Regions from separate parts of the Lysinibacillus sp. CD3-6 genome, predicted to be linked through region 2. Evidence: riboswitches for the same ligand, from Rfam matches in the RefSeq annotation. Region 2 holds a riboswitch; the other holds the start of a gene.

Region 1 (15,255 bases), 440 kb from region 2:
TTACATTACTACCTTTCGATTTAATGATCAAAAACATTGGTATCTTATCTTGTGGGGCCTTGCTATTTCCTGTTTCAATTGTTTGTGCCAAAATAGTAAAAGTTGATTTATTTTATAAAGAAAACCCTTTGATTAATGGTCTATTAATTGCAACAAACAATCAAATTTTATATTTAATTATTTGTATCCTTCTATTACTGAAAGCACCGATGTTAGTATTACCTGTTTATGCAATTATTTACGGTGCCCATTTATTACCATATTCATTCTTTTATCAATCAAAAAATTATCGATATAGTTCAATTTTTATTTGTTTCGCTATTTTAATAAGTATACTTTTCTTCCATTTAAACATAATTTTTGTCCCACTAATCGTAGAAATCGGTGTGCTATTCTTATTTTTCATGTTGCAAAAAGAAATAAAAACTAGTCTAAAAAAATCAGACTAGTTTTTTATCTACCTAGTAATGCTAAAAGCATGGCACCGATCTCTACCAAATGCTTTCTTAGTTACTAATTATATTAATAATCTTCTGATGAGCATCTTTGGCTTCAGGGATTGGCATTACAACAAACACATGAATCATTTTAGGATAAACATAGGTAGTGATTGCAATTCCTTGTTCTGTTAATTTTTCGTCAAGTTTCATTGCATCTGGATATAAAGCTTCGTGTGTTCCAATAAAATGAGTAATCTTCCCAAGTCCTTTAAAGTCACCGTAAATCGGACTAAATAATGGGTCGGTTAAACTTTTATCAGCTGCCCATATTTTTGTAATTACTTGCATTCCCTCACGAGCTAAGAGGGGGTCCTTTTCATCATATTCAGGTATAAGAGGATTACTCAAACTCATATCAACACATGCAGACAATAAAATAATATCTTTCGGCTGAGGCAAATTCTCATTCTTTAAAAGTTGCGCCAAACCAAGTGCAATATTTCCGCCAGCCGAATCTCCCATGATAGTCAATTGGTGAGTACTTTCAATAGTTCCAATAATATCTTTATAAAGGCTGAGGATTTTCGGATAGGTATCCTTATAGTTATAATGAGGTACTTTAGGATAAATAGGAGCAATTATTTTTGCATTTAACGATTGTGCCATATTATCCATAAATAGCCAGTGTAAATCTAAAGGCTGACTCGTCCAAGCACCACCATGTAAATAGTAAATAACTTTTTGATTCGAGGACTTTTGATCATTTAATGTAAAGACTTGCATACCCTCGAATGACAGCTCCTGAACATCACTTGAAAATTTAACATCTTCTCCAATAACATAGGGTTTTGTATTTTCAGTACCCCTTTGCTGTAGGAAGCTTTCAGTGTTTTCGATAGTAGAAAAACTCTTTTTATTGCCTTGGGAAGTTATCCATTTTTCAAATTGAATACTTTCTACAGAACGTTCTCCATTATAAGTTTCTACGCTCATATTGTATTTCACTCCTTTAAACATTTTATTGTTCATTTACATATCACGACTTGTTTGATAATCCATCACTATTAGAAGGCTTGATTGAATAGAAGGCTTGAAGAGGTATTCAATTAAAAATACGTTGGTTGAAGTGTCATAATCCATTTAGTTTATGCAATTGTATCATACATTTTTACTAATTATTGGACTTTATTACAATTATAGAATGGAAAGTAAGATACTCAAAAATGAATATTATACTAAGGAATGTTAAGACATACATGAAAAAGCTACGAATGTTGTATCAACATTTCGTAGCTCTCATGTAAACATTATTTATATATGCTTATAGGTCATTTTTTAAAAGTCAGTCACAGTATACTTTCGTAATAATAGATACACTGCTCACTCAATTTCATTCATATGCCTTATCTGTTTGTTCTTGCTTCTTTTTCAAATACTCCGCACGTATTTTTTCAATTTGCTGCTTTTTATCAAATTTGGCAGGCTTGTTTTTTTCATGATACTTTGTCACAGCCACCTTACCTTTAGTATCCAATTGATATTTCCCCAATTTGTTCACCTACTTTTCTTATCCTTAAAGAGAATTAATTCACCAAATATACTATACCTTATTTTACTGAGGTAAACCTTATTATGTACTGATAATCTTGCATATATCGGTAAAAACATTAAAAACTTTCGATTTCAAAAACTTTTAACATCTTTACTTGCATCTACTTTACCTGTTCTATCACTAATAAAAAATGTCTTTTCGCTCCTGTAACCATCTTTGCATTCCTAGTCGTAGCAATTATTAAAAGACTATCCTTATGAATCTTAGAGTACCATCACCAACTTTAGATAAAAAAATCCCCTGAGCATTTTTGCCTTTCAGGGGATATATTTTAATAAAAACGCTTATAACGAAAAGGAACGTTTTTTCTTATACTATATAATTAAAAAGTTGATTGCTGTACTTGTTGACGTAACGTTTTGGCAGCAGTAACCATATGTGCTAGTGCTGCCACTGTTTCAGGTTCTTTTCTTGTTTTTAGACCACAATCTGGATTGACCCAAAATTGATTTTTGGATAATACTTGTAGGCTATCCTGCATGATACTTAACATTTCTTGTTCACTCGGCACACGAGGGCTATGAATATCATAAACACCCAATCCTATCCCTTTTTCATATGGATTGATTTGCAGGGATGCAATAAGCTCTCCATGACTGCGTGACGTCTCGATAGATATAACGTCAGCATCCAGTGCACTAATTGGCTCGATAAAATCATTGAACTCACAGTAACACATATGTGTATGAATTTGTGTTTCATCCTTTACACTAGCCGTAGCGAGCTTAAATGCATTCACTGTCCAATCCAAATATGCGTCCCAATGCTCTTTACGTAAAGGCAAGCCTTCTCGCAATGCAGGTTCATCGACTTGAATAATAGAAATGCCAGCCGCCTCTAGTGCCTCAACCTCTTTCCTTAGTGCAAGCGCAATTTGATAGGTCACTTCTTTCCGTGCAATATCGTCACGTACAAATGACCAGTTTAAAATGGTAACTGGGCCTGTTAACATCCCTTTCACATAGCGATTTGTTAAACTTTGTGCATAGGCCGTTTCTTTCACTGTCATCGGCGCTTCCCATGCAACATCACCGTAAATAATCGGTGGTTTTACACAACGAGAGCCGTACGAAACGACCCAAGCTTTTTCTGTAAAAGCGAAGCCTGTTAGTTTTTCACCAAAGTATTCCACCATATCTGTACGCTCAAATTCACCATGCACAAGTACATCAATATCTAAATCTTCTTGTATGGCAACCCACCTTTTCGTTTCTTGTGCGACAAAGTCAGCATATGCTTCATCTGAGATCTGTTTTTTACGCCATGCATTACGCGTACGCTTCACTTCTTCAGATTGAGGGAAACTTCCAATCGTAGTCGTAGGGAATAGTGGTAGTTGCAGTGACTGTTGTTGAATAAGCTGACGAGTATTAAAATCATTTTGACGTTCAAAATCCTCTGACGAGACCGTTTGCATTTCTTGTTGAACTGCCTGATTATTTCGTACTGGATGTTTTTTTAATGCATCAATTGCTTTCATGCTTTCAGAGATTGTGTGATTTGATGAGTGGTTTTTTTCTTTTAAATATTTAGCCACCTCTGATATTTCAGCCAATTTTTCATCAGCAAATGCAAGTGCATTTTTCAAGACAGGGTCTAGCTTTGTTTCAAGGGCGGTCGAAATCGGCACATGCTGTAAGCTACATGACGATTGAATCCATAGCTCTTGTACACTAGTCAACTGTTCGATTGCCTTAATCGTTGTACTTACCTCTGCTAAATTTGCTCGCCAAATATCTCGTCCGTTAACAATACCTATCCCCAATACTTTATCCTTTGGAAAACCAAATTGGCGTAGTGCCTCCATATTTTTCGTATAGCCATGAACAAAATCTAAGCCAAATCCTTGTACAGGGAGTTCAATTAGTGTGTTATAAGCTGATAACGATTCAAAATACGTTTGTAGCATAATATTGGCCTCTGGAACAGCGGCTGCTAATTGTGTATATATTTCTTGCACTAGTTTGACCTCAGCCTCTTCTAAAGTGGAGACTAATGCAGGTTCCTCTAATTGAACCCAGTCAGCACCAGCTGTAACGAGTTCTTGGATTACCTGCGCATAGAGTGGTAGTAATGCTAAAATAAAGGCAACTTGTGATACTTTATCGTAGCCTTTAGTTAGCTTGCAAAATGTATAAGGTCCGATTAGCGTTGGCTTTGCAGTAATGCCAAATGCATCTTTAACCTCAAGGAAATCTGTAAGTATTGTATTCTCTGTTAATTGTAGTGTTTGTCCTTCATATTCAGGTACAATGTAATGATAATTTGTGTTAAACCATTTCGTCATTTCACTAGCAACAGCTTCTTTATTTCCGCGCGCTACCGCGTAATACGTTTGTAAATCAACCTTTCCACCTTGCCAGCCAAAGCGCTTTGGCACTAAACCAAACATCGTCGCTGTATCAAGCATTCTGTCATAGCGTGTAAAATCCCCTACAGTGACAATATCTATTCCGCTCCGAAGCTGCCTATCAATACGTGCAAGACGGATTTTTTTAATTTTTTGTAAGAAATCTTCTTCTGTAAGTTCATTTCTCCAAAACGCCTCTAATGCCTTTTTCCATTCACGGTCTTCTCCTATATATGGATAGCCTACTACAGTTGTGGTATACGTCATGTTACATCTCTCCTCAAATTAAAATAAAAAAAACCATCTTCCTTTTCGGAAAATGGTAGTTATTGTAAATTTAATTAGCTATGACGAAGCGATACGATAATGTATTAATTGTCGTATATATTCGTTAGTCGCACAGTGCCAATTCGGTCACATCTCACCACCTATTTCCACGTAGGTTATTTGGTGTGTACTAGACATTGGCAGGTCTCCTGGCTTCTCATCAACACGCCTCACAGCCTTCCCAGTTCCCCAGTGGCATTTGTGATTTGCTCCGATTTACAGTTGCGGGACAGCGTCGGATTTACACCGACTTCCCTTTTAAGCCAAACTTTCATTTGGCACCAACTCTTACACAATATTCAATTATGCTCTTACTATAGCATACATTTTTCTGAAAAGTATAACTTTTATACAGTTATGCGCATATTTTCAGTAGATTGTTACATGAGGAGTAATTTTAACTTATACTAATTGATGACAATATAATAAAAATATACTAAAAAAAGGTATTTTAAGTAATTTGTAGAATTATATAGTTATTACAAGAAATAGCGAGGAGGAATACTATGATTGTCGGTTTACATCATGTACAACTTACAATTCCTAAAGGCTCTGAGGAGCAAGGAAAAGCATTTTATTGCAATGTACTGGGGTTAAAAGAAATAGAGAAACCAGCATCTCTTAAAGGGCGTGGTGGTTTTTGGCTACAAGTAGGTAATCAAGAAGTACATGTCGGCACAGAAGATGGCTTTGATCGACTCACAACGAAAGCACATATTGCTTATCATGTAGAAGATGTTGCACATTGGAAAAAGATATTAACAGAACATCAAATAGAAATACTTGATTCTGTTCCAATTCCGCATTTCGAGCGCTTTGAATTTAGAGATCCTTTTGGTAATCGAGTAGAAATTATTCAGCCGATTTAAAATGAAAAAGCAGCCATCTTGCTAATGGCTGCTTTACTATTTATAGTTTAAAGTGCTGAACTTCTTTGTTTAACTTCTCTGCCATCGATGCTAAATGATCTGTATTTTTTGAGATTTCATCCATCGTCGCGACTGTTTGATCGATTGTTGCGGTCGTTTGCTCTACCCCTGCGGCAGATTGCTCAGATATTGCTGCTATTTCATCGATAGAACGGTTAATTTGTTCCGTTGTTGTGGAAATACCTTGTAAGTTTTCTGTGATGCCTTGAATATTACTAAACATACTATTAACGGCTGAAGCAATTTGTTCAAAGGTTGTATTTGTAGTCGTAATTTGCTCTGTGCCCCTTTTTACTTCTTCATAGCCCGTTTGAAGTGATGCTGTAACCCCAACTGTTTCATTTTGAATACGTCCCACTATAGATGAAATATCCGTCACAGAATAGGATACTTGTTCAGCAAGCTTGCGCACTTCATCGGCCACAACCGCAAAACCTTTGCCTTGCTCCCCTGCCCTTGCTGCTTCGATTGCAGCATTCAATGCTAATAAGTTGGTTTGGTTGGCAATATCATCAATAACAGAAACTAATTTAGAAATTTCTTGTGATTGCCTATTTAAGCCTTCAACATTTGCAACAGCCTCTTGGACGATTTTATCAATAGCAAACATTTGCTGTGTTGAAGTATTCATTAAATGTTGTCCACTTGCTGTAAGCTGCAAAACTTCACTCGAATAGCCTTGTAAATCTTTACCTTGTATATTAGCCTGCTGAACATTTATTTTAAATGTCTCCATCATTTGAGCTAAGTCTCCAGCATTATGTGCTTGTGATTCAGAACCACCCGCTAGTTCAAGCATTGTGAGGGCAATCTGTTCTGCACCTGTTTTTACTTCTAAAGAAGATTGTGCAAGTTGTTCACTGTTGGCAGCAACGTTCCCAGAAACTACATTTATCGAACCAATGATTTCATGGAGCTTACGATTTAATGCATTTGTCGATTGCACGAGTAAGCCGATTTCATCTTTCATTCTTTCAGGCAATGGAGGCTGACTAATATCACCATCTGCCATTTGCGAAATTTTTTGTATGACTGCTTTTATCGGATTGGCAATCATATGCGCCGATATGTAAGCGGTTACAATTGCGACGATAGTAGTGATTATACCTATCATTAAACCTATATTCATCGTTTGCTTCGATTGAGCAATCATCTCCTGCCCAAGCTTATTAATAGAAGCTTCTCTTGCACCTGCAAGCTCCTCGTACCCCTCTCTTATTTCTGTTGCAAGACGATCAACAGAATTAAGGTTTTGAATAGCCGCTTCTACATTTCCTTTGTCATATTCAGCAAATACATCCGTTTGTACAAAACTTCGCCATTCTCTTGCTTTTTCAACCGTCTTCGATAAGCTTTTATCTGTCGACAATTCATTTAGTATTGTATTGTTTTCTTCTGCGATTTTAATATAATCATCGAATTCTTGTTTATATTTTTGATCTCCCGTAAGTACGTAGCTTTTCGCAGCAGTTGTTCGAACACTAATCGTTGATGATAGTTTTTCACTTGCTGTTAACAGCTGTAACTCTTTATTGACAATTTCCTCTCCAGCACTAATGACACGTTTATTGGCGAAAAAGCTATAGGTGTTAAAACAAGCGATGAAAAATACTACAATAAAAAATGCACTAATAATTTTAGCTCTAATTGTTTTGAACCTAAGTTTTTGTAACATACTATTTTCCCCTTTCGTTCGTGAAATTATTTAAATTCCTACTATTAATCAACATTTCCCGTCAACTTTTGCGGGCAATGTATTCATCTATTTCTACCTAAATATAACATATATTACCTATCACACCTATGACTCTAACTATGTATTTCACACTTTTTAATAAGCAAAAAAATCCCCATAATACGTGCTTTTATAAGTATTCTTCGACTAATAAAGTTATTTTTATATCATTCCTTACCCTTATTTTGATTTCTCTATTTGCACATTGCCTACAAGCTTTTCAATAATATCGAGGTACATTATTTTTATTACTATATTTTTTGATAAAATGGGTTGGCATGCATTGTTAGCCGTATGTTTCACAGGTTTTATTTATCAAACTGAAACATTTGTAATGAAACTGTAAATTCAAGCGATAAAGCCTTTAATATCAAGGTTTACAGATATGTCAATGCTCACTGTGGTAACATTTACCTCACAGAAGCCCTACTTTTTCATGCTACGATTATTGCAACAGCAAGCAAACAGATATGATTTTACTGCTCGCTTACAGGAGGTAAAAAGTATGAAAAAAAATTTTTTAAAAACTACACTAGCATTGTCGATTGGATTTAGCTCATTTGGAATCGCTCAAGCATCCTTTGAACCAATCCAAGTGGAAGCTGCAACGACAAATGCTCAACATAATGACCAAGCTGTTGCAGCGAAGGCAGATCAACTTATTCAAACAGGGAAAAGTTTAATTGGTAAGGCCACATACAGCAATTCAGTGTACAAGTCTACATATCCTTACAAGTTTTCTTGTGCTTCATTCATCATGTATATTTTTGAAAAAAATGGAGTTGATATTGGGACGTATAATGAAAACTATATGATTCAGCAAGGGACATATGTTCCTAAAAGCCAATTACAAAAAGGCGATTTAGTATTTTTCAAAAGTAAAAAAACAGGTACAGATCCCGACCATGTAGGCATGTACATTGGAAATAACAAAATTATTCATATGGCTGATTCGAAACAAAATATCGTCATTTCAGATATGGGTAGCAAACCTTATTATACTGACAACTATGTATCTGCACGCAGAGTATTACCAACATTACTATCGGCTAACCCTGCAACAAAAGGTGATAAAATTGTTGAAAATGCCTTAACTTATAAAAATAAAGTAACGATAAGCTCAATAAATAAAGAACAAAGCTTACGTTTTACAGCACCTGGTTTCGTAGAATACGTTTATCGTAAGAGCGGTGTAAAACTTAGCACAACAAACTTAAAAGATCAAATGGCTAAAGGAACTACGGTCTCTCGTGCCAATTTAAAAAAGGGCGACTTAGTGTTCTTTAATAGTGTGAAAGGGTCAAAAAACCCATCCCTTGTAGGTATTTACGCTGGAGATCAACGTATCATCATTCCAACTTCAAGTGGTGTTACTACTAGAGTACTCTTTGTGGATTACTATAAAGAGCATTATATAACAGCAAAACGTGTATTTTAAGTAATCAATGGCTCTGTGATAACACGATGTCTACAATTGCAAGAAAATAAAACATAGCATACAAGCATGGTATAATCATGCTTTGTATGCTATGTTTTTGATATATAAAGCGGCAACTTTCATTTTGCAAAGTGTCATTCTCTATGCATAGAAAGCCTTGCTTCACTTAAAGGTAATTGATGATAAGTGGTCGTTAGGACTGAAGTCTATATTTGCTTTAATTGGTTAGCAAATTCAATCATTGATCGACTAGACATCGGGCCCTTTATTAATACAATTGTATCTTTATCAAGTTTTGGTTTAAGTATTTCTAATACACCTGTAACATCTTTGAATATATGAACCTCTGCCGTTGTTCCATCTTTTTTTGCTTGTGCTGCTATATCTTCTGCTCTTTTTCCAATTGTCATAAGCATTTCAATATTTCTCTGTGCCACCATCGAACCAATCTCACGATGATACTTTTCTTCGAAAAGACCCAATCGCTTTATATCACCTAATATAAGGATTATTTTTTTATCTTTTCCTATCGTATCTAAAACCTTCAAAGCAGCTTCAACTGATGTTGGGTTATTTGTCCATGTATCGTCTATAATGGTACTTTCACCGATACCAGTTGAAAATTCTAGGTGCCTTGCCATCGGTTTAAATGTTTTTAAACGCGAGATTGCAGTTTCGATAGACAATCCCATTTCCTTTATAGCTGCGATAGCTGCTAGTGCATTATACACTTGATGTTCTCCGTAACCAGGTACAAAAATAGTATATTTTTCATTTAATAGTTGAAGAGTAAATTTCATCCCATTGTTCGTAAATTCAATGTTAGATGCTTTGTAATCTGCTTGTTTCTGGACGCCAATAGTAATAATTTTCCCTTTAAACGTATGCAATGGTACTTTTTTTGTATTTTCATCATCACCATTGATGATTAATGTGCCATCCTCAGACAATCCCTCTAAAATTTCCGATTTTGCTTTTATATAGCCCTCAAGGTTTTTACATCCATCTAAATGATGGACACCGATATTAGTAATAATACCAATTGTCGGTTTGTAGATCATACATTGATGTTTAATGTTACCTGTATTCCCCAGACCAAGCTCAAATACCGCTGCTTTTGTTGTTTTATCGATGCCCGTTAAATAGGGTAAAGATTGGCGCGGCTCGTTTTTACTACTAATAGATGCCTGCACATTCCAATCTTTACTTGCAATATGTTTAATCATTTCTTTTGTTGTTGTTTTCCCACATGTTCCAGTTAATGCGACCACTGGTATATCAAAAAGTCCTCTATAATATTCGATAAACTTCCAATATGCCTGCAAAGTACTTTTTACTTGAATAACAGTCGTATTCGCTAGTGCGTTTTTTAGTTCACTTAAAGGTTTATCTGAAATGACGAGGGATGGCCCCTTATGATCTATTTCCTTCCAATTAATGGACTCACTTTTATTGATAAACATTAGTGTATTTTTTTGCGTTAAATCGTGGCGGTTATAATAAATAGCATGTTTGACAAACCATTGTTCAGAACCGCTGACTAATACCCCTTGTAGTAACTTTCTAATCACAGTTACACTTATATTTTGCACGTTACCTCCGTCCCCCCTCTCATTAGAGTATGAAAAATGATAGCTAGACGCTTGGGTAAAGGAGCGGTTCCTTCCCTATTTCTAGCAATGATTATTATTTGTTGATATGTTTTATCTTTTATTTAGAGCGCTCCTTTCTAGTAGATTACTATACAATATTATTAACTAACTTCATGTGACACAGTGTTTATCCTGTTGTCCTTGCATCTCTTTTTACCGTGCATCTCCTCTAAATGGTTTTTTTATTTTTAAATCGGCTGCCAAATTGGAAATTTGCTGACTATACATATCCCCTTTTATCAGAACAATTGTATTTTCATCTACAATTTCATGTAATAGCTTATAAACGAGTGTACTATTTTTAAAAGTATAAACAGGTTTGTTAAATCCTAGCTTTACTGCATGATCAGCCATAATTCGCGCATGCTCTCCTATTGTAATAAGGACATCTACACCAATGCGATTGATTAACTCTCCTGCTTGCTCATGGATGATATATCCCCAAGACCCTAAATCGGTGATTGTTCCAATAACGGCAATCTTTTTCATGCCCTCACCTATCGAATTCAAGACCTTTAATGCTGCTTCTAGGGAAGTAGTTGTTAAACTCCAAGTATCATCTATCAACAATGATTTATTAATTCCTTCGAAAAGTTGTAGCTGCTTTTTCATTTTCTTAAATGTAGCCAACTGTTTGATTGCTACAGGAATAGGGACATTCAATTCGTTGATGGCAGCAATTGCGGCTAATGCATTATATACTTGATGCTCTCCAAACCCAGGGACAAACACTTCATATTTTTTCATATTGTAGTGCATTGTAAACTGCATGCCATTTTCAACGTATCGAATATGACTTGCTTTAAAATCACATGATGGATGCTGCCCAATTTTAATAATATCTCCTTTGAATTTCGACAAATCTATTTTTTTTATATTGGCATCTTCCGCATTGAGAATTAATGAACCGTTTGGGTCCACAATCTCAGCCATTTCACCTTTGGCCTGTATATAACCTTCTAAAGTTTTACAATAATTTAAATGGTGGGCTCCGATATTCGTAATAATACCGATAGTTGGCTTGAAATATTTTCCTGCAGTCCTTACATCCCCTGGTGATCCAACAGCTGTTTCAAAAACGGCAACTTCTGTTTCATCGTCAATGCTAAGTAAATATTGCAAAGAAGCTGTTCTAGAATTACTACTTAAAGTAGTGGCAGCAACTTCTTTTTCAGCTGAAAGAATATGTTTAATCATCTCCTTCGTTGTTGTTTTTCCTGAAGTTCCAGTAATTGCAATAACAGGGATATCAAATTGACTACGATAATAATGTACAAACTTCCAGTAGGCCTCAACTGCATTCTCTACTTGAATGATGATTACGTATGGAGGAATTTCATGCTGATTATATAGCCGATCTGTTACAAGCACTAATGGGGAAAGAGGCTCAAGATTTTTCCAGTTGATAATGCGTTTAGATGTAAAAAGTGCAGTGTACGGTTTTTTTACTTGTTTTAGTCGATATGCGCCATACTGGATTAGCACCTCATCCGACCCATGCAACAATTTACCTGCAATAATCGCTGTTAAATTCTTCACCGATAGAGGCTTCATATCAATTCACACTCCTTTCATTTCTATTATATGAATCGCCATAAAAGTTGCTTGGATGTAAACAGGATACATAACTAGAAGAAAACTATTCCACAGCATATATATAAAATGTATATTAATAATCCAAGTGCCAATTGAAGGAGTGATTATACTGAAGGCAATTATATTTATCGGTACAAACAAATCTGGATCTAGTCGTGAAGCGATAAAAGCAGCAGAAAGGTTGGGTTACTTTACCGTACTTTTCACAAACAATCCAAAACAATTACAACAGAGAAAAGCCTACCCAGACATTCATAAAATGGTTCTCATCGATACTTCCAATATAGAAGATATGATAGAAGAAATTCACAATTTGTTTGATACCGGATTAGAGATAAAATCCATTGTTAGTTTTGTAGACCCATTTGTTCATATTGCCTCTATTTTATGTGATGAGTTTTGTCAAAACTATACGTCGTCAGCTGCTATTGAAATGATGGAAGATAAAGAAAAAACAAGGAATCTATTAAAAGATCAACCTTATTCCCCTAAATTTGTTCTAAAAAAACCACACGAATCATTTACAAATAATATGGTATTCCCACTAATAGTCAAATCACCTAAATCAACAGGTTCTAAAGACGTACTGTTTGCGACAAATAAAGACCAACTCGATACACACCTTACATTTCTCCAAAATAAAAATCCTGGGGAAACCATCATGATTGAAGAATATATTGATGGTCCTCAATATTTAGTTGAAGCCCTCGTTTATAAAAACCAAGTTCATACAATCGGCATTATTGAACAAGAGATTACACAAGGAAAGCGATTTATTATTACAGGCTATGGTGTACTTGCAGAAGTACCACCACATATTCAAAAAGGTATTGAAGAGGTACTCCATTCGATCGTTGAAGTATTTGATATTGAAAATGGAACATTGCATTTAGAACTCCGTTTAACAGAGAATGGATGGAAGCTCATTGAAATAAATCCTAGAATTTCAGGCGGCGCTATGAATAACATGCTACATGCCGCATTCGGATTTAGTTATGTTGAAGAAACGCTTAAGTTATTTTTAGGTGAACAACCTAATGTAAATCCACGTCATAATAAGTTCATTTTTACAAAATATGTGATTGTAGAAAGTAAAGGTGTGTTAGAAAGAGTCATTGGGAGAAATAAAGCTACGAAATCAACAGGGGTTGTAGATGTGTATGTAAAGCCTAGAAAAGGAACAATTTTAACCCCTCCATTATCTATGGGGCATCGCTATGCCTATGTTATTGCCGAGGGTAAATCGTTAGCTCAAGCTAAAAATCATGCGATTACAGCCGCTAAAGAAATAAAATTTCTAATACGAGCCTTATAGCGTTCCATATAAACAGTTTTTGCGAATGTAGCTACATGCTGCTACATTCGCAAAAATAAAGAAATAATTACGCAACTAAGTATTGTACATATTATTTTTAATTCCGCATTAACACAAACACCCCGAGTAGTTGACCTATTAAATTGGCAACTGCTCGGGTTATTTTATTTATTCCTTAAATGTATCATCTAAAAATTTAACCGTTTCAAACATATTAGTTTTACTTGCGCCCTTCACGAGAATCGTGTCATCAGGTTTAACAAGTTTCTCTAGCAAGGCATGTAATTGATCTTTGTTCGTATAATGATAGATATTCTCTTGTTTCATCCCTTTAGCCTTTGCTGCTGCACCAATTTCCTCTGTCCTGAACCCATAAGTAATTAAAAGGTCAATACTTTGGTCAGCAATATGTTCACCCAATTTACGATATTCTTCTTCTCTTAAATCTCCTAATTCCCGCATCTGACCAATTATTGCAATCCGCCTCTTCTTTCCGACATTTGTCAGTACCTCAAGAGCAGCTCTTACACCTTGAGGATGCGAATGCACAGTATCATCTATTACTGTAATATTTTCGCGACAATTATACACTGTCAATCTGCGTGGTGGTTTTTTGAAATGCAAGCCGGCTTTTATGTCCTGCGGTGTAAAACCTAAATAATCAGCCACAGCAATTGCATTTAGCGCATTATATACATGATGTTCGCCTAAAATTGGAATAAATAATTGGATTTCCTGCCCTTGGAGTTTCATTTTAAAGGACATACCATTTTCTTTATATTGAATATCATAAGCTCGATAGTCTGCGTCCGTCTTTACACCAGTTGTCAGTATTTTTCCCTTAAATTGATCAGTTAATAGATATTTCGAGTTTTCATCGTCTTTATTCAAGATAAGTAACCCTTGTTGGTCCATACCTTGTATCAATTCAGATTTAGCTTTGGCAACTAGTCTAACATCACCATCAAAGTTACCAACATGTGCAAGACCGATATTTGTTACGATACTAATATTCGGTTGAATAATGCTACAGTGATTCGTAATAATCCCTGGATAAGCCATTCCATATTCTAGAACGACGGCTTGATGAGAATCATTAATTTCTTCAGCATGTTTTTTAGTATGTTCTGTCGTATTCCAATAATCTTTCGATTCAAAAACATTCCATTTTTTCGATAATATAGATCCTAAAAATGCCTTAGATGTTGTCTTCCCTGCACTCCCAGTAATTGCAATAATTGGTTTTTCAGTTTTTGCTGCACCATAAGTCGGCTTTGGCTCTACAGGCTTAGGTATTGGCTCTACAATCGTAGGCTTTGGCTCTACTTGTTTAGGTTTAGAATCTACGAGATTTGGTTTTTGTTTGACCCTTGCTTTTTTTACATGCGGTTTGTTTTCTGCTAAGTATTTTGCGTAGCGAATTGAATGAATCACGACATCTAATTCTAAATAAAATGCTGGTGGACAGCCTGGACGCCAGTTTACTTCATAGACCCATATTCTTTGTTGTGCATCTAGTCCAACATCAATGCCAATTTCGTCTATGACTTCGCCAAACTTCGTCATTTGAATATCATCTAGATGGCGTGCCAATGATAATGAAAAATGCTCTAACATACGTCGAATATTATAAGCTTCTTCCTGGAACTCCTGCTCCAAAAACGGATCTAAATAATTTGTATATCCCCCATTGTTTATATTCGGAATTATCGAGCCATGTGGCGCTATACGTGGATAAACAGTCGTCACAACCCATTTTCCCTCACCATTTTTTTGCACATGGAGACGAAAATCATAAACTTGACCCGATTTCATTTTTGATTGAATATATGGTTGCATAATGAACGTTCCCGTAGCAAGA
Region 2 (15,255 bases):
ATTTGTAAACTGTCACGAGTTGAAGTTGCCAAGCAGCCTAAAACTAGAATGGTCATTGAAGCTCTTGTCGATCAGTTTTTAGCAACAGGACTTATTCGTAACGAACGTTTATTTAATCAAATATTCTTTAACAAAGATATCATTTGGATTCAAAATGAGGTGTATGACGGTTGCCTTTTTGCTAAAGCAAGCGTGGCGGACGAGCTCAAAACGAAAAAGAACAGCTTTATGATGTACATGCCAACAAATCCAATTGTTTATGAGGTCAATGGTGAGGCGTATCATTTAATAACACGTATTGATTCGATTCGTGCGAAACCAAATTTAGATAGGCTGAATATAGAGCAGAAACCTATTTTAAGTGCTGCGCGAGTCAATGATTTACTATGCTCAATGGTTATGCGTTTTTATATTACCTATTTAGAAGATTTGTCGTTAGTCGTTCATACAAATCAAGATACTAATAAAATATTAGATTTAATAAAATATGTAAAGCATGAATACGAACACTTTCTTGAAAGTGTGAAAGAATTAAATGACTATCATTTAAATTGGCACCCACGAGGCAATGGTCATCAATTATTGCTTCAACTGATCGAGCAATTACAAATTTTAAAGAGTAAACCTGGCACGGTTCTTGTAGATTTTACGAATAGTAATGGTTATGTAATTGTGGAATCGGCAAATAGCTTTGTTGCGAAAGTAAAGAAAGCTTTATAGGAAATATAAAAGGCATCGAGATGTTCTCGATGCCTTCAGTTATTTTTTAAGGAGAATAATATTGATGGATATTGCGGATAACTTTTGAAACCGCCGATAAAAGCCTAGGAATCGCCGATAGAACCGTTGAAACCGCCGATAAACCACTAAAAATCGCTGTGTTGCTATAGAAATGTGTGTCGTTGTTTAATTACAAGCAATGCATGGCTTCTTTTGCGTCATACCAAGGAACGGAATAGCCCTTACCCTTCGCACAAAAAATACTAGACGATGAATAGTCGGGATCAGCTTGCTTATTGTAATTGATTTGCGCTATTACTTCTTCACTATTATGGCATTTATCATAGCCATCAAATTGTAACGATATTGATCCTTTGCCGTTCGTATAAGCAGCGAAAGTAGTACTATAATGCATAAATGTTGCAACAGGAACGCGTCCTGTTAATGTTACTTGTTCCTCTGTTAAGACGGGTGCATCAAATGTACCGTCTGCTTGCTGGATATCGTTCATCATACGACCGATAAAATCATTCGATGCTTTCAATTTGAAGCGATAATACGGTTCAAGCAATATATTTTCGGCTTGTTCCAGCCCTTGTCGAAGTGCACGGAAAGTTGCTTCGCGGAAATCGCCTCCCTCTGTATGCTTGATATGGGCACGTCCTGTCAAAAGGGTGAAGCGTATATCCGTAACGGGGGAGCCTGTTAAAAGACCGTGATGCTCTCGCTCAAATAGATGTTTTTCAATTAGTCGTTGATTGCCAACTGATAAATCATCAGCATGACAAGCGTTAACAAACGTGTTTCCTGTACCTCGAATATTTGGCTCCATTAATAGGTGTACCTCTGCATAATGTTTTAACGGCTCAAAATGACCGTATCCTGTTACAGTTGTTGCAATTGTCTCCATATATAAAATTTTAGGTTCACCAAAAGTAATAGTAAGTGACAAGCGATTTTTTAACACTTCAGCAAGCACTTCAAGTTGAATAACACCCATAATATGTACATGGATTTCTTGAAACTTCTCATGCCATACGACGCGCAACGACGGTTCTTCGGCTTCGAGCAAACGGAATACTTGTAATACTTCTTTTATATGCTGCTGCCCATCATACTGTACTTTAGCTTGTAAAGTCGGCACTAGCTCATATGGCTGAGGAGTCATTGTACTACCTAAAATATCACCGATTTTTGCTATACTTAGCCCTTTTACAGCGAAAATTTCTCCAGCTTGCACTTTTTGTGTTGTGACAAAACGACTTCCATTATATAAGCGGATTTCAGTTACTTTTTCAGTCATAACACCAAATGTAAAGTCTTGGCGTGTATGTAAAGTTCCTTCTAAAGCTTTGATAAAGGTTAAACGTTGCATGCCATCATGACGGATTTTAAATACTTCACCTTGAAATGGTCGTTGATGGTCGAATTGCGTTTCTGTAAGTAGGGGTAGCTGTGATAAAAATTCTTTTATTCCAATATCCTTTAAAGCAGCACCAGTAAAGCAAGGAAATGCTTGCTCTTGTTTAATGAACTTTTGCAACTGCATTAGGCATGTTTGCGCATCGAGAGTTTCTGTCAAAAAGGCATCGAGTAGTTGTTCATCACGCTCAGCTAGCCACTCAGCAATGTGGTTTGGTACGTAATCTGCACACAATGGATCGTTTATTAAAAGTACATGCTCCGAACATTCTTTTTGAAGCTGTCGCACAACGGCACCCACATCAGCACCATCACGATCTATCTTATTTATAAAGAAGAAGGTTGGTACGTTATATTGGCGTAGCAATTGCCACACTGTTTCAGTATGACCTTGTACACCTTCTACAGCGCTTACGATAATGATAGCGTAATCCATTACACGAATTGCACGTTCCATTTCAGGTGAAAAGTCGACATGCCCAGGCGTATCTATTAACGTATAGATATCACTTCCAATTTCCATCCTCCCTTGTTCGGCAAAGATGGTAATGCCACGAGCTTGCTCGATTGAATGATTATCCAAAAAAGTATCTTGATGATCGACTCTTCCGCGCGTTTGAATACTATTCGTGTGGAAGAGTAGTTGTTCACAAAAGGTTGTTTTTCCTGCATCGACATGTGCGAGCACACCAATCGTTTTATACATAAAAAATCCTCATTTCTATTTTTCCTATACGCTCATTGTAACAGATTCAGCTAAAAAACATTTCGTGTTTAATAGTGCTCGTTCATGTTAAAATAGTAGTAAATAATTCATAATTATTAGTTATGGATTTTTTTGTGTGATTGAAAACAAAAATTAGTTCTGCTAGGCTATTTTTATAACTTAATACTGCTATATATTGGTGCAAATGGTTTTTGCCATTTGCTTAAAAGGGAAATCGGTGTAAATCCGATGCTGTCCCGCAACTGTAAATGGGGAGTTTATACAACAGTCACTGTAGTTTAACTATGGGAAGACGTATAAATGTTGAACCTAAGCCAGGATACCTGCCAATATGTATTTTTTACTTAATACCACGAGGATGGGAATAGTGATTGGTTCATTAACCATTGTTTTTTCACTATGTCGCCCTCTTGGAAACAAGAGGGTTTTTTTTTGTGTCTTTTTGAAGAATAGTAGCATGTTGAGTTTTCAATTTATATTAAGAAAAGTCAAGAATAAGCCGTGATCAGTAGCTAAGAAGTCTTTGATTTCTAACTATATAATGAAAAATTACAAACTAAAGGAGAAACAAACATGAAGAAATGGAAAGGCATGTGGTTAGTTCTTGCCATTGCGCTATTAAGTATTTTAGGGGCATGTAGTGCAAAAAATGATTCACAAAGTGAAAATATTGAACCAGCACAAACAGGAGCAAAAGAAGTAACCATTGAAAATAATGAGACGACGCAAGTTTATAAAGATGCACCGAAAAAAGCGATTAGCTTAAATCAACACGTCACAGAAATTATGCTAGCACTAGGCTTAGAAGATTCAATGGTGGGTACTGCCTATTTAGATGATAAAATTTATGAACCTTTACAAGCAGCTTACGATAAAGTACCCGTTATAGCTGAGCAATACCCAACAAAGGAACAAGTCATTGATAGTGAAGCAGATTTTTTATACGCTGGGTGGAAAAGTGGTTTTAGTGAAAAGGGTGTTGGTACACCAGAAGAATTAGAGGCACTTGGTATTCACACCTATTTACATACTTCTTCAAGTATTACAAAACCAACATTAGACGATATTTTTACGGATATCCGTAATATTGCAAAAATCTTCCGTGTGGAAGAGCGCGGTGAAGCATTGATTAATCAGATGACAAATGATGTTGATGCTGTACGTGCAAAGTTACCAGAAGAGGATAAAGAATTACGTGTTTTAGTTTACGATAGTGGGGATAAGGAAGTTTTTACAGCGGCTCAAAACTTTATGGATGAACTTGTCACAGTAGCGGGCGGTAAAAACATTTTTGGCGATGTCGAATCGGGCTGGACAACAGTTTCGAAAGAAGAAACTGTTGAACGCAATCCTGAAGTGATTGTCGTAATTGATTATGGTTCCCAAACTGCTGAAGACAAAATTAAATTCCTGAAAAGTGACCCAGCATTAAAAGAAACAAATGCTGTGAAAAATGAGCGCTTTGTCATTTTACCACTTTCAGCCGCTTCAGAAGGGGTTCGGGCTGCAGAAGCTATTGAAATTTTAGCAAAAGGTTTTTATCCTGAAAACTTTTAAATAACAATCAAAAGAGCTAGCTATTTGCTAGCTCTTTTTCATAAGGAGCACAAATGATGAATGCATTTCATTCGAATATACCAGATCGCACATTTGAAAAACTAAATGTTAATGGAAACTTTACACGCCTTGCAGTAAGTCCAGGTATTATCAATAAGCATTATACACCAGCTCAATTTCAAAAAATTGCAGAGATTGTCGGTGAAAGTGGCGCAATTAAATATTCAGCTTCCTATAGTATTCTTTTATCTGTCCCAACTATAAAAGTAAAGGAGATTATCAATGAGCTTCAAACAGTGGGCTTATATATTGCTAAGCAAGGTCCCATTGTCGCGATAAAAGCTTGTGATTTTTGTGATGGGGATAAAATGGAGGCGGCTGAAATAACAGAACAACTATACGAAGCACTACAGGAAGAAACTGTGCCTTCTAGACTACGGTTAAATATTAATGGCTGTGCGTCTGCCTGCTATAATGCAGTATATGATGATATTGGACTTGTTTATCAAAAGGATAGCTTTGATGTTTACTTAGGTGCCGTGCCGATGGGGGCCCATGCAAAGGCAGGAACACTATTTGCTAAAAGGGTGTCAGTACAAATAATAGAAAGCTTTCTACAACAAATTATTGAGCTGTATCAAAAACATGCACGCCCAAATGAACCTTTCTATAAGTTTTATCGTAGAACAAATAGCGCCGAATATTGGCAAGCATTAAAGGGAAAGTGATTCTACTTATTTTATTTCTGCTTAGAACATAAGATTCACTGCTTAATAGAGATGATGTTGAATTTCTGCATATACGAAGAAGAGAGCTAGCTAAATGCTAGCTCTTTTTCAAATGGTAAACAATATGAGCAAAGACAGCATTTAGTTGTGCAGATTAACGTTTTTATGGGGAAGTATAAGTCTGAACGAAATGTAAATTTAGATTAAAATAATCAAAAATAGGGAAAGATAAGGACGGCAATCTAAAAATAGGGGGCGAAGAAATGACGACAATAAACGCTCATAAAAACAAACAAGTTTATGTAAGTCGTAATTTACTGTCAGGGTTTTTATTTGGGATAGGTCTAGTAGCTTTTATAGACGAGACTATTTTTCATCAACTATTTCGCTGGCATCATTTTTATGATAAGTCGACAACGGATATTGGCTTGATTTCTGATGGGATATTCCATGCGATTAGTTGGTTTGCAACTATTGCAGGATTATTTTTACTTGCAGATATTCGTCGTAAAAGTGGTTTTTGGTTGAAGAGATGGATGGGTGGTTTGATGCTAGGAGCAGGCGGCTTCCAATTATATGATGGGATTATTCAACATAAACTAATGCGAATACACCAGATTAGGTATGTTGAAAATGTCATCATCTACGATATCATTTGGAATGTCATTGCGGCTATTATCCTCATTATAGGACTTTATCTTACCGTTCGCACTAGCAACAACAAAATAAAAGCAGAGGCTATTACTGATGAACGCTAACCATCATCAAATAGCCGAGAGTAGTCATAGTCAAAATCTTTTCGGAATAATACATCCTCAACTAATTTTTTTTATTGTATTTATTACTATATTGTTATTGTATATTTTGGCCGCAGTGATGACGAATCGTAAATATAAAAAATGGCCACATTATCGTATTGCAAGCTTTATTTTAGGGGTTTTATTGGCGATTCTTGCTGTTGTTGGTCCTTTAGCGAATCGTGCTACGGTAGATTTTACAGCACACATGTTTAGCCATTTACTTTTGGGTATGCTAGCACCGTTACTTATTGCTCTCGGCGCACCAATGACCCTATTACTTAGAACTTTAAGCACCCGATTAGCGCGGAAGCTTTCAAGTATGCTAAAAAGTTGGCCTGCAAGGATACTTACGCATCCAATAATCACTTCCTTACTGAATATCGGTGGTCTTTGGATATTGTACACGACTAACCTATATTCATTAATGCACGACAATAGTCTAATACATCTATTTGTCCATTTACATGTATTCATAGCAGGCTATCTATTTACAATTTCTATTATCTATTTTGATTCTGTAAATCATAGGAAATCCTTTATGTACAGGGCCATTGTCTTAATTATTGCATTAGCAGGACATGGAATATTGTCTAAGTATATTTATGCTCAACCTCCTAAAGGTGTTCCGATAGAACAAGCAGAAATCGGAAGTATGGTTATGTACTATGGTGGAGATGTAATTGATGCCATAATAATTTTTATCCTTTGTTTGCAATGGTATAAGGCAGTAAGACCAAGAAATCATGAACTGCAAACAGTAAAGGCACATTTACAGTGAATCAAAGAAAGAGTGACTCTAGCGGAGTTACTCTTTTTTAGTGTAGTTTTTGATGTTTCTATTATTGAGAATTTTTAGTTCAGTTATTAAAATAAAAATATAATCATGTGGTTAAATACTATCATAATGGTTCATTTTCATAACTCTAAGTTTTGTCCTCCATTTTCGCTAGGCGCTTTCCATGAGCATCCAGATTTTACTCGAACAGCTAATATTCTAACATCCCAGTCTAGCCTTTTGATGAGCCATAATAATGGTATTTTACCTAATAAAATATCGAAAGGGGCTAAGATTAGATAAAAAATAAGTTCGTTCTAAATGATTTAAAGAAGATAAAGGGTATTTTAGCTGTTCATGTGATTGGGAGCTTGTCGCTTATATAGATAGAAATTTTCATAGAATGGGACTTAAAGAAAAACTATTTGCTTCTGCGATAAAAATATATTTTAATAAAAACTTATGTAATCCGTTGAAATAAGGAATGGTTAAAATGGTGAAAGCATTAGCTGTAAGTACGATTATTATTTCTTTATTACTTTGGGTACCGAATATTGTGTTTCAAAAAGCATCAACTTTATGGATTTTCACGTTTGTATTATCAGGCATAGGTATTGTCTTAGCTGCATGCGTTAAATCTAAAATTTTAATTATAGGGAATATCATCACATTTTTTAGTTTTTTTATCCTAATGTTTTTAGGTTATATTTTTGTTTTTTTAACAAAGTAATAGATACTTGCTTCAAAAAAAGTAGACAAAGTTGAATAACTCGACTTTGTCTACAGTCTAAGAGGGACTTGATGAAAGTCGCTCTTTTTTAGTTTAATTTTTCAATAAAAACAACTTTTAAGTAATTGAATTCAGGATGTTCACGTGGCACGCGGAAATCTTTTGGTAAACCGTATTCCTCAACGATTTTATAACGCGTATTTGTTTCTTTAAACGCTTGGTCAATAAAGCCTTTGAACTTTTTCATGCCAAAGCTTGCATTGTTTGTAGACGCAACAATAATACCATTTTTTTCGGTAATAGCAATTGTATCCTTTAATAACTTTGGATAATCCTTTGCAGTTGAAAACGTCATTTGTTTTGTTCGCGCAAAGCTAGGCGGATCTAATACAACAAGGTCGAATTTTAACTGATGACGCTGTGCATATTTGAAATAATGAAATACATCCATTACTTTAATGTCCTGTGCCTCATAGTCAATATGATTGACACTAAATTGCTCGATTGTTTTCGCTAAACTTCGTTTGGCTACATCGACACTCGTAGTTTTTGTTGCACCACCAAGTGTTGCTGCCACAGAGAAAGCACCTGTATAAGAAAATGTATTTAATACGGTTTTATGTTGAGAATAGCGTTCACGAATGGCAAGTCGCACTTCACGTTGGTCGAGGAAAATACCAGTCATGGCACCATCATTTAAATGAACAGCATAGTTCATACCATTTTCCTTAACGATAAGTGGGAATTCACCAGGTGTACCCATAACAAAATCGTCCTGTTCAATATATTGCCCTTTACTATCAAAACGTTTTTTCTCATAAATGGCTTTAAAGTTTACTGTTTCTGCAAGAGCCTCATAAATGGCTTCTTTAAATGAATAAATACCTGCACTATACCAGCTCACCATATAATAGCCTTCAAAGAAATCGATTGTCATGCCACCAATTCCATCACCTTCGCCGTTAAAAGCACGAAATGCCGTCGTATCAGGGTTATTAAAGAATGTCTCGCGATTTTGTAGCGCCTTGCTTATTTTTTTCGCAAAAAACGCCTTGTCAATTTCTTCATTAGCATCAGTAGTTAATAGCCAGCCGATGCCTTTATTTTGAATACCATAATAGCCTGTGCCGATAAATCGATTATGAATATCTAGTAGACGAAGTAGCGCACCTTCCTCAGCAGGCAGTTTTCGTGTATCAACTGCTTCTTTTGAGATTAGTGGGTAGCCTTTTTTCAATGGGCCTGCATATTGATTATTAATTTGTAATGCAATCGTTTGTGTCATGTTGTCATCCTTTAAAAAACATTTTGCTCTATTATCGCATTGTTTAGTAGCAATACACAAACTTATTTCACGAATGTCGCAATTTTTTCAACTGTCTCCATTGTAGCAGCCTCAAAAAACTCCATCTTACTAAAATAACTATGAATTAAACCTGCCATATGGACATGCTCAACGTAAACGCCCGCTTCAGTTAATTTTTGAGCGTAAGTCAGACCTTCGTCGTAAAGTACATCTGCTTCAGCCGCAATGATTATTGTTTTTGGAAGTACACCAAGGTTTTCAATATTCATAGGTGAAACAAGTGGATTGTTAAAATTATTGGCCTCTGTATAATGCTCAGCAAACCATTGCATCCCTTGCTTATCTAAACCAAAATGTTCTCCGTAAGAACTATAAGAAGCCGTCGTAAAATCAAGGTTTGTAACAGGATAAATTAGCGCTTGTGCAGAAATTATTGGACCATCTAAGATTGCTGCTAAGTAGGAAACAATTGTTGCTAGATTTCCCCCAGCACTATCACCAGCTACTATTAATCGCGTGTTATCGCCACCGAACGCTGTTATGTTGTTATAAACCCACAGTAATCCATCATATGCGTCGTTTAGTGGGATAGGGAAGGGGTGTTCAGGTGCTAAACGATAATCTACGGATACGACAATAGCATGCGCTTTGTCAGCTAATAACTGACATCCCGCATCCGAGGACTCTAAATTGCCAAAGACCCATCCACCACCATGATAATAAATAATAACAGGTAATTTTTCTGTATGTTCGGGAATGTAAACGCGGATATTAATCTCGTGTCCATCTCGCATACGTATTTTTCGATTCTCGATAGATGCGAGCACAGGCATATGGACAGATTGCCATGTTGGTACTGCGCGCATAACTCTTGCTTCCTGTGGTGATTGTTCATAATAATGTGGTTTACAATCCGTCGCTTGAATATAGCAAACAGCCTCATTGGTTAAACGTGTCATAACATCATCCTTTAAAAATTTTTATTGTTACCTCTCATTATAAACTATTCTTATAAATTTACTATGATTTAAAACCGAAGAAGAAATTTATTTTAAAAATGAGCAGAAATATTCCGATAGTAAAGTAAAATTATGTTTATAATAGGATGAATGATATAACTTGGAGGGTAATGATGATTTCATTAATAGTAGCGCATGATAATAACCATGTCATTGGATATGAAAACGGGATGCCGTGGCATTTACCAGGTGATTTACAATATTTTAAGGAAAAAACGATGGGCAAACCAATGATAATGGGACGGAAAACATTTGAATCGATTGGTAGACCGTTACCAGGGCGACGTAACATCGTAATTACACGTGATGCCAACTATCGTGCTGAGGGTATTGAAGTAGTAACTAGTCTCGACGAAGCACTTTCTATAGCAGGTGATGTGCCTGAAATCATGATTATTGGCGGCGAACAAATTTTTAGATTGTCAATGGACATCACAGATCGAATTTATGCTACAAAAATTAATCATTCCTTTAAAGGGGATACATACTTCCCTAAATATGAAGAGGAATTTGTGCTCGTCTCGTCACAACAACCTGTAACTGCACCAGAAGGGTACACATTTCAATATCAAATTTTTGAACGTAAAGATTAATTAGATTGTTCTAAGCTCAATGAAGAACAAAGCACACGGATTTGCTTATGCCGTGTGCTTTGTTGCGTTACATATTTTTAAAATTATAAATAAAAATAAATACAGGCATACATCGAGCCACATCCAGCTAACACAAACAGATGCCAAATTGTATGATTATAAGGGAGGCTGCGCCAAGCGTAAAAAATAGCACCAAATGTATAGAAAAGGCCGCCAGCTAATAAGAAACCAAAGCCATTACTTCCTAAGAAAAAATAAATCGGCTTAATGGCAAAGATAATAAGCCAGCCCATACCAATATAAAAAATAAGCGATAGTATTTCAAAGCGATTAATAAAAAAACATTTAAATACAACACCTAGTAAAGCAAGTGTCCAAATAACACACAATAAAGTGACCCCTAATGTTCCACCAATTGCGATTAATAAAAACGGTGTGTAGGTCCCCGCAATTAAAATATAGATAGAAGAATGGTCAAGAATAGCGAAAAAATACTTGTATTTTTCAGGCATACTATGGAGTAATGTTGACATTAGAAATAAGATGATAACAGAGGCACCAAAAATACTAAATGATGTAATATACAATGCACTTCCATTTTGGACAGCAGTTAATATTAAAATAACAAGTGCTGGAATACTTGCAAGTAAGCCTATACCGTGAGTAATGGCATTCCACAATTCTTCCTTCCATGTTTTATAGTCAAATGAATCCACCATAAACAACACTCCCTTCGTTCTGTATTTACTATAGCCCAATAATGTGCTTCTTACTATTTACATTTGTCACATATTTACTTATCTAAAATGTCATGTCGAAATTTAGAGGAAATTGTTAGACAAATTTAGTGGAAAAAGGCTATAGTATCGAAGGAAGTGGAATTGAAAAGACTTGAAATAGACACTTGAAATGACAAATGTCATGTTTACATATGGAAACATTAGTCTATATAATTAATTTCAATGATGTTAAAGGATGTGTCGAAGTGGGACGAATTCATATAGTAACGGACTCAACTTGTGATTTAACAAAAGAAGAAGTAGAGCAACACGGTATACATATAGTACCGTTAACAATTCAAATTGATGGGAAAACATATATAGATGGAGTAGATTTAGATCCACAACCTTTTTTAGGTCTGATGAAAAATGCTAAAGACCTGCCGAAAAGTTCGCAACCAGCACCAGGGAAGTTTAAAGAACTATATGACGAACTTGGCAAAGATGGGGACCAAATACTTTCTATTCATATGACAGGTGGAATGAGTGGGACAGTTGAATCTGCTCGACAGGCTGCTCAAATGACAGATGCTGATGTAACGGTTATTGATTCTCGATTTATCGCAATTGGGCTTGCTATCCAATTGAGAGAAGCGATAAAGATGCGCGATGCTGGTGCATCTGTTGAAGAAATCGTCACACGTTTAGACACGGTACGTGACAATACACATTTATATGTAATTGTTGACACACTAGAAAATTTAATTAAAGGCGGTCGAATTGGTAAAGGAACAGGATTTATCGGTTCTTTGCTAAATATTAAAGTAATTGCAAACCTAGAGGGCGGGGCATATAACCCTGTATCAAAAGTTCGCAGTCATAAACAGGTTGTAAACTACTTATTCAAACAATTCCAAGCAGATACTGCTGGTAAAACAGTTAAGGCTGTAGGTATTTCACATGCCGACGGTTTGATCACAATGGGTGGTCCATTAAAAGAGCTAATTGAAGGAACAGGCTTTAATGATGTTGAGATTGCTTTTACTTCACCAATTATTTCTACACATACTGGACCAGGTGCAATTGGTTTTATTTATTTTTCAGAATAATTAACAAGAGCTGCTACATAAGTAATTGTAGTAGCTTTTTAACGCTTTTCGTAGCAAGTTGTAAAAATGGTATACAGGTAATGTGATGATAATGCTTGGATTTTTCTTGATAAACTGAAGCGTCGTCACTTTTCATTGTAGCGACAACTATTTATAATAGAACTAACAGTAAATGATGGAAGGTGGTCAAATGGGCATCTGGCGAATTATTTTGTCATGTTTGATCGTCTTAGTACTAAGTGGTTGTGCAATATCAATAGATGAACCGATTGCGCCTGCAGACCAAGATAGTGAGCAGGCAGAGACGGAGCAAGATATGAGACAGGATGAGCAACAAGCAGAAGAGGAGGCAAAACCTTCTAGTAATGTATTGACGCAAATTTTTGAACATTTTTTTGAACCTTCAGAAGAGGATTTACGGCAAATTGATGATGATAACGCAAAGCAACTACATTACTTGGCACTTGGAGATTCATTAACAGATGGTGTCGGGGATGAGTATAGTCAAGACGGTTATGTTGGAAGATTAGCAGATTCAATGCAAGCTTGGACTTCGATTTCAGAAGTCGATGTGGATAATCGCGGAAAAAGAGGAAGACGGAGCGATCAGCTATTAAAATTAATAAAAAAAGGGCATTATGATGAAGAGCTGCAACAAGCACAGCTTATTTCATTAACTATGGGTGGAAATGATGTAATGAAGGTAGTCAAACAGGATTTGTTTAATTTAAAACGAGATGCGTTTGACAAGGAATTATTAACTTATGAGAATCGTTATACGAAAATTATTGATGGTATAAGGGCAAAAAATCCTACCGTGCCTTTATTACTCATTGGCTTTTATAATCCTTTTTCGATTGTTACAAATGAGGCAAATGAATTTGATACAATTATTACTGAATGGAATAGTGTCATAAAAAAAATCGCAAGTAAAGATTCAAATGCTTGTTATGTCTCAGTTGAAGACTTGTTTGATTCGAATCAAGAACTTGTCTATCATACAGATTTTTTTCATCCCAATGCAAAAGGCTATGATAAAATGACTGAGCGAATATTAGCTACAATGGAGCAATGTAAAATGGAACAAAAAATTAATAAGGCAATAGGCTTCGAGGAGTGACTAAATGAATAAATGGAAATTCGCATTTTTTGCGTTAGCAGGTATGGTTCTTTTTTCAATCCTCCTCGTCGTTTATTTAGCAACGAAACCAGTTGATGGATATGATTTAGCAAAGAGCTCAGACAAAGATACTGAAATAACAGGCAATGTTTTAGTTGTCCAAACGACAACGAAAGAATTAGAGTCAATTACAAAGAAATATTTAAAGGACAGTGCAAAAGGTTCGCCACTCCCTTTGGATTTTACTATTGGGGATGATATTGAATTACGTAGTAAGTTAACGGTTTTTTATACTGAAATCCCAATTTCAATGAATTTTGAGCCAATTGTCGATGACAAGGGTAATATTATTTTAAAGCAAACAGGGATGAATGTAGGGCTATTAAATATTCCACCGGAGACGACAATGAAAATAATGAGAGATTCGGTGGATTTCCCATCGTGGATTACAGTGAATCCGAATAAGGCTGAAATTTATATTGATTTATCACGAGTTAATATAGCTTCGGGTTCTCGTGTACGTGCGAAGGAATTAGACTTACCAAACGATAAAATTTTATTGGAAATTATTGTCCCTGGAGAATAAGGAGTGATATATATGGCAATGAAAAAGGCAACATTTGCAGGCGGCTGTTTTTGGTGTATGGTTAAGCCATTCGATGAAACACCTGGCATTGAAGCTGTAGTTTCTGGTTACACAGGTGGACATGTGGAAAATCCAACATATGAACAAGTATGTTCGGAAACTACAGGTCATGTAGAAGCGGTTCAAATTACGTTTGATGATGATATTTATTCTTATGAGCAATTATTAGCTACATTTTGGACGTTAATTGATCCAACCGATGCAGGTGGACAATTTTATGATCGTGGACAATCCTACACTACTGCCATTTTTTATCATGATGAAGAACAACAAGAATTAGCGGAACGTTCGAAGGCTGATTTAGAGGCTTCAGGTAAATTTGATAATCCGATTGCAGTGAAAGTTTTACCTGCAAGTACATTTTATGCTGCTGAGGACTACCACCAATATTATTATAAAAAAAATCCAATGCATTATGAACGCTATGCAGTGGGATCTGGTCGAAAAGCATTTCAAGAACAACACTGGGGGCATAGAAAATGAATAAAGAACAACGAGTAAAACAACTAACAGATATGCAGTACTATGTAACTCAGGAAAATGGCACGGAGCCACCATTCCGAAATGAATATGATCAACATTTTGAAGAAGGTATTTATGTAGATATTGTTTCGGGCAAGCCATTATTTAGCTCGCACGATAAATTCAACTCAGGCTGTGGTTGGCCCGCTTTCTCAAAACCGATTGCAAACGAACAAGTGACGGAGCACTTTGATACATCCCATGGGATGCGCCGTGTAGAAGTACGAAGCAAGGATGCGGACTCTCATTTAGGACATGTCTTTCCAGATGGCCCTGCAGAATTAGGTGGCCTACGCTATTGCATTAACTCTGCATCACTTCGTTTTATCCCTAAAGGTGAATTAGAAAAAGAAGGCTACGCGGAATATTTATCATTATTTAAGTAATAAATCTGCGGACGTAAGCGAGTTACGGTAAACTTAGGTAGAAGCCTGCGAATCGCCTGAAAGAAAGAAGAAATCGCCGATAAAAGTCTGTGAATAGACGGTAAACTATCAGCAAGGCGTGCCGTAGTGGACAAAGGGCACTGCAAAAAAGTGTTAGATTGATTGTAAACAATCTAACACTTTTTTTATTTGTCTCAACCTTGTTTTGAGGACAATATTCGCAAAAAAAGAATGCCTCTATAGAAAAGAGACATTCTTTTTTTGTTAAATTTTGAATGCACCGACGACATTGCGTAAACTATCTGCTTGATGAGCTAATTCCGTAGCGGCTGCATTAATTTCCTGCATGGATGCAGAACCTTGTGTAGCAGCTGCA

Evidence for each region. A riboswitch is a leader RNA that binds a small molecule or an ion and turns the genes downstream of it on or off. The one in region 2 is predicted to bind cobalamin.
Region 1: it holds a riboswitch for cobalamin, as region 2 does, so the genes downstream of both, metE (5-methyltetrahydropteroyltriglutamate--homocysteine S-methyltransferase) here and FH508_RS12385 (ABC transporter substrate-binding protein) in region 2, are expected to answer to the same signal.

Annotation. Positions count from the first base shown of each region.
Region 1 covers NZ_CP085880.1:2,094,375-2,109,629, reverse strand. The annotation lists gene FH508_RS10155 (DUF7010 family protein) at 1-449, shown strand, start outside; gene FH508_RS10150 (alpha/beta hydrolase fold domain-containing protein) at 507-1,433, opposite strand; gene FH508_RS10145 (hypothetical protein) at 1,831-1,989, opposite strand; gene metE (5-methyltetrahydropteroyltriglutamate--homocysteine S-methyltransferase) at 2,375-4,669, opposite strand; cobalamin riboswitch at 4,851-5,030, opposite strand; gene FH508_RS10135 (VOC family protein) at 5,236-5,598, shown strand; gene FH508_RS10130 (methyl-accepting chemotaxis protein) at 5,639-7,333, opposite strand; gene FH508_RS10125 (C40 family peptidase) at 7,899-8,831, shown strand; gene murF (UDP-N-acetylmuramoyl-tripeptide--D-alanyl-D-alanine ligase) at 9,038-10,423, opposite strand; gene FH508_RS10115 (Mur ligase family protein) at 10,637-12,037, opposite strand; gene FH508_RS10110 (ATP-grasp domain-containing protein) at 12,189-13,394, shown strand; gene FH508_RS10105 (YheC/YheD family protein) at 13,563-15,255, opposite strand, start outside.
Region 2 covers NZ_CP085880.1:2,538,381-2,553,635, reverse strand. The annotation lists gene FH508_RS12395 (hypothetical protein) at 1-720, shown strand, start outside; gene FH508_RS12390 (elongation factor G) at 911-2,848, opposite strand; cobalamin riboswitch at 3,029-3,215, shown strand; gene FH508_RS12385 (ABC transporter substrate-binding protein) at 3,443-4,426, shown strand; gene FH508_RS12380 (precorrin-3B methylase) at 4,480-5,154, shown strand; gene FH508_RS12375 (DUF2243 domain-containing protein) at 5,418-5,912, shown strand; gene FH508_RS12370 (cytochrome c oxidase assembly protein) at 5,902-6,732, shown strand; gene FH508_RS12365 (hypothetical protein) at 7,223-7,459, shown strand; gene FH508_RS12360 (class I SAM-dependent rRNA methyltransferase) at 7,548-8,744, opposite strand; gene FH508_RS12355 (alpha/beta hydrolase) at 8,807-9,724, opposite strand; gene FH508_RS12350 (dihydrofolate reductase) at 9,898-10,377, shown strand; gene FH508_RS12345 (PAQR family membrane homeostasis protein TrhA) at 10,461-11,096, opposite strand; gene FH508_RS12340 (DegV family protein) at 11,363-12,205, shown strand; gene FH508_RS12335 (GDSL-type esterase/lipase family protein) at 12,396-13,325, shown strand; gene FH508_RS12330 (YpmS family protein) at 13,330-13,911, shown strand; gene msrA (peptide-methionine (S)-S-oxide reductase MsrA) at 13,924-14,454, shown strand; gene msrB (peptide-methionine (R)-S-oxide reductase MsrB) at 14,451-14,879, shown strand; gene FH508_RS12315 (methyl-accepting chemotaxis protein) at 15,144-15,255, opposite strand, start outside.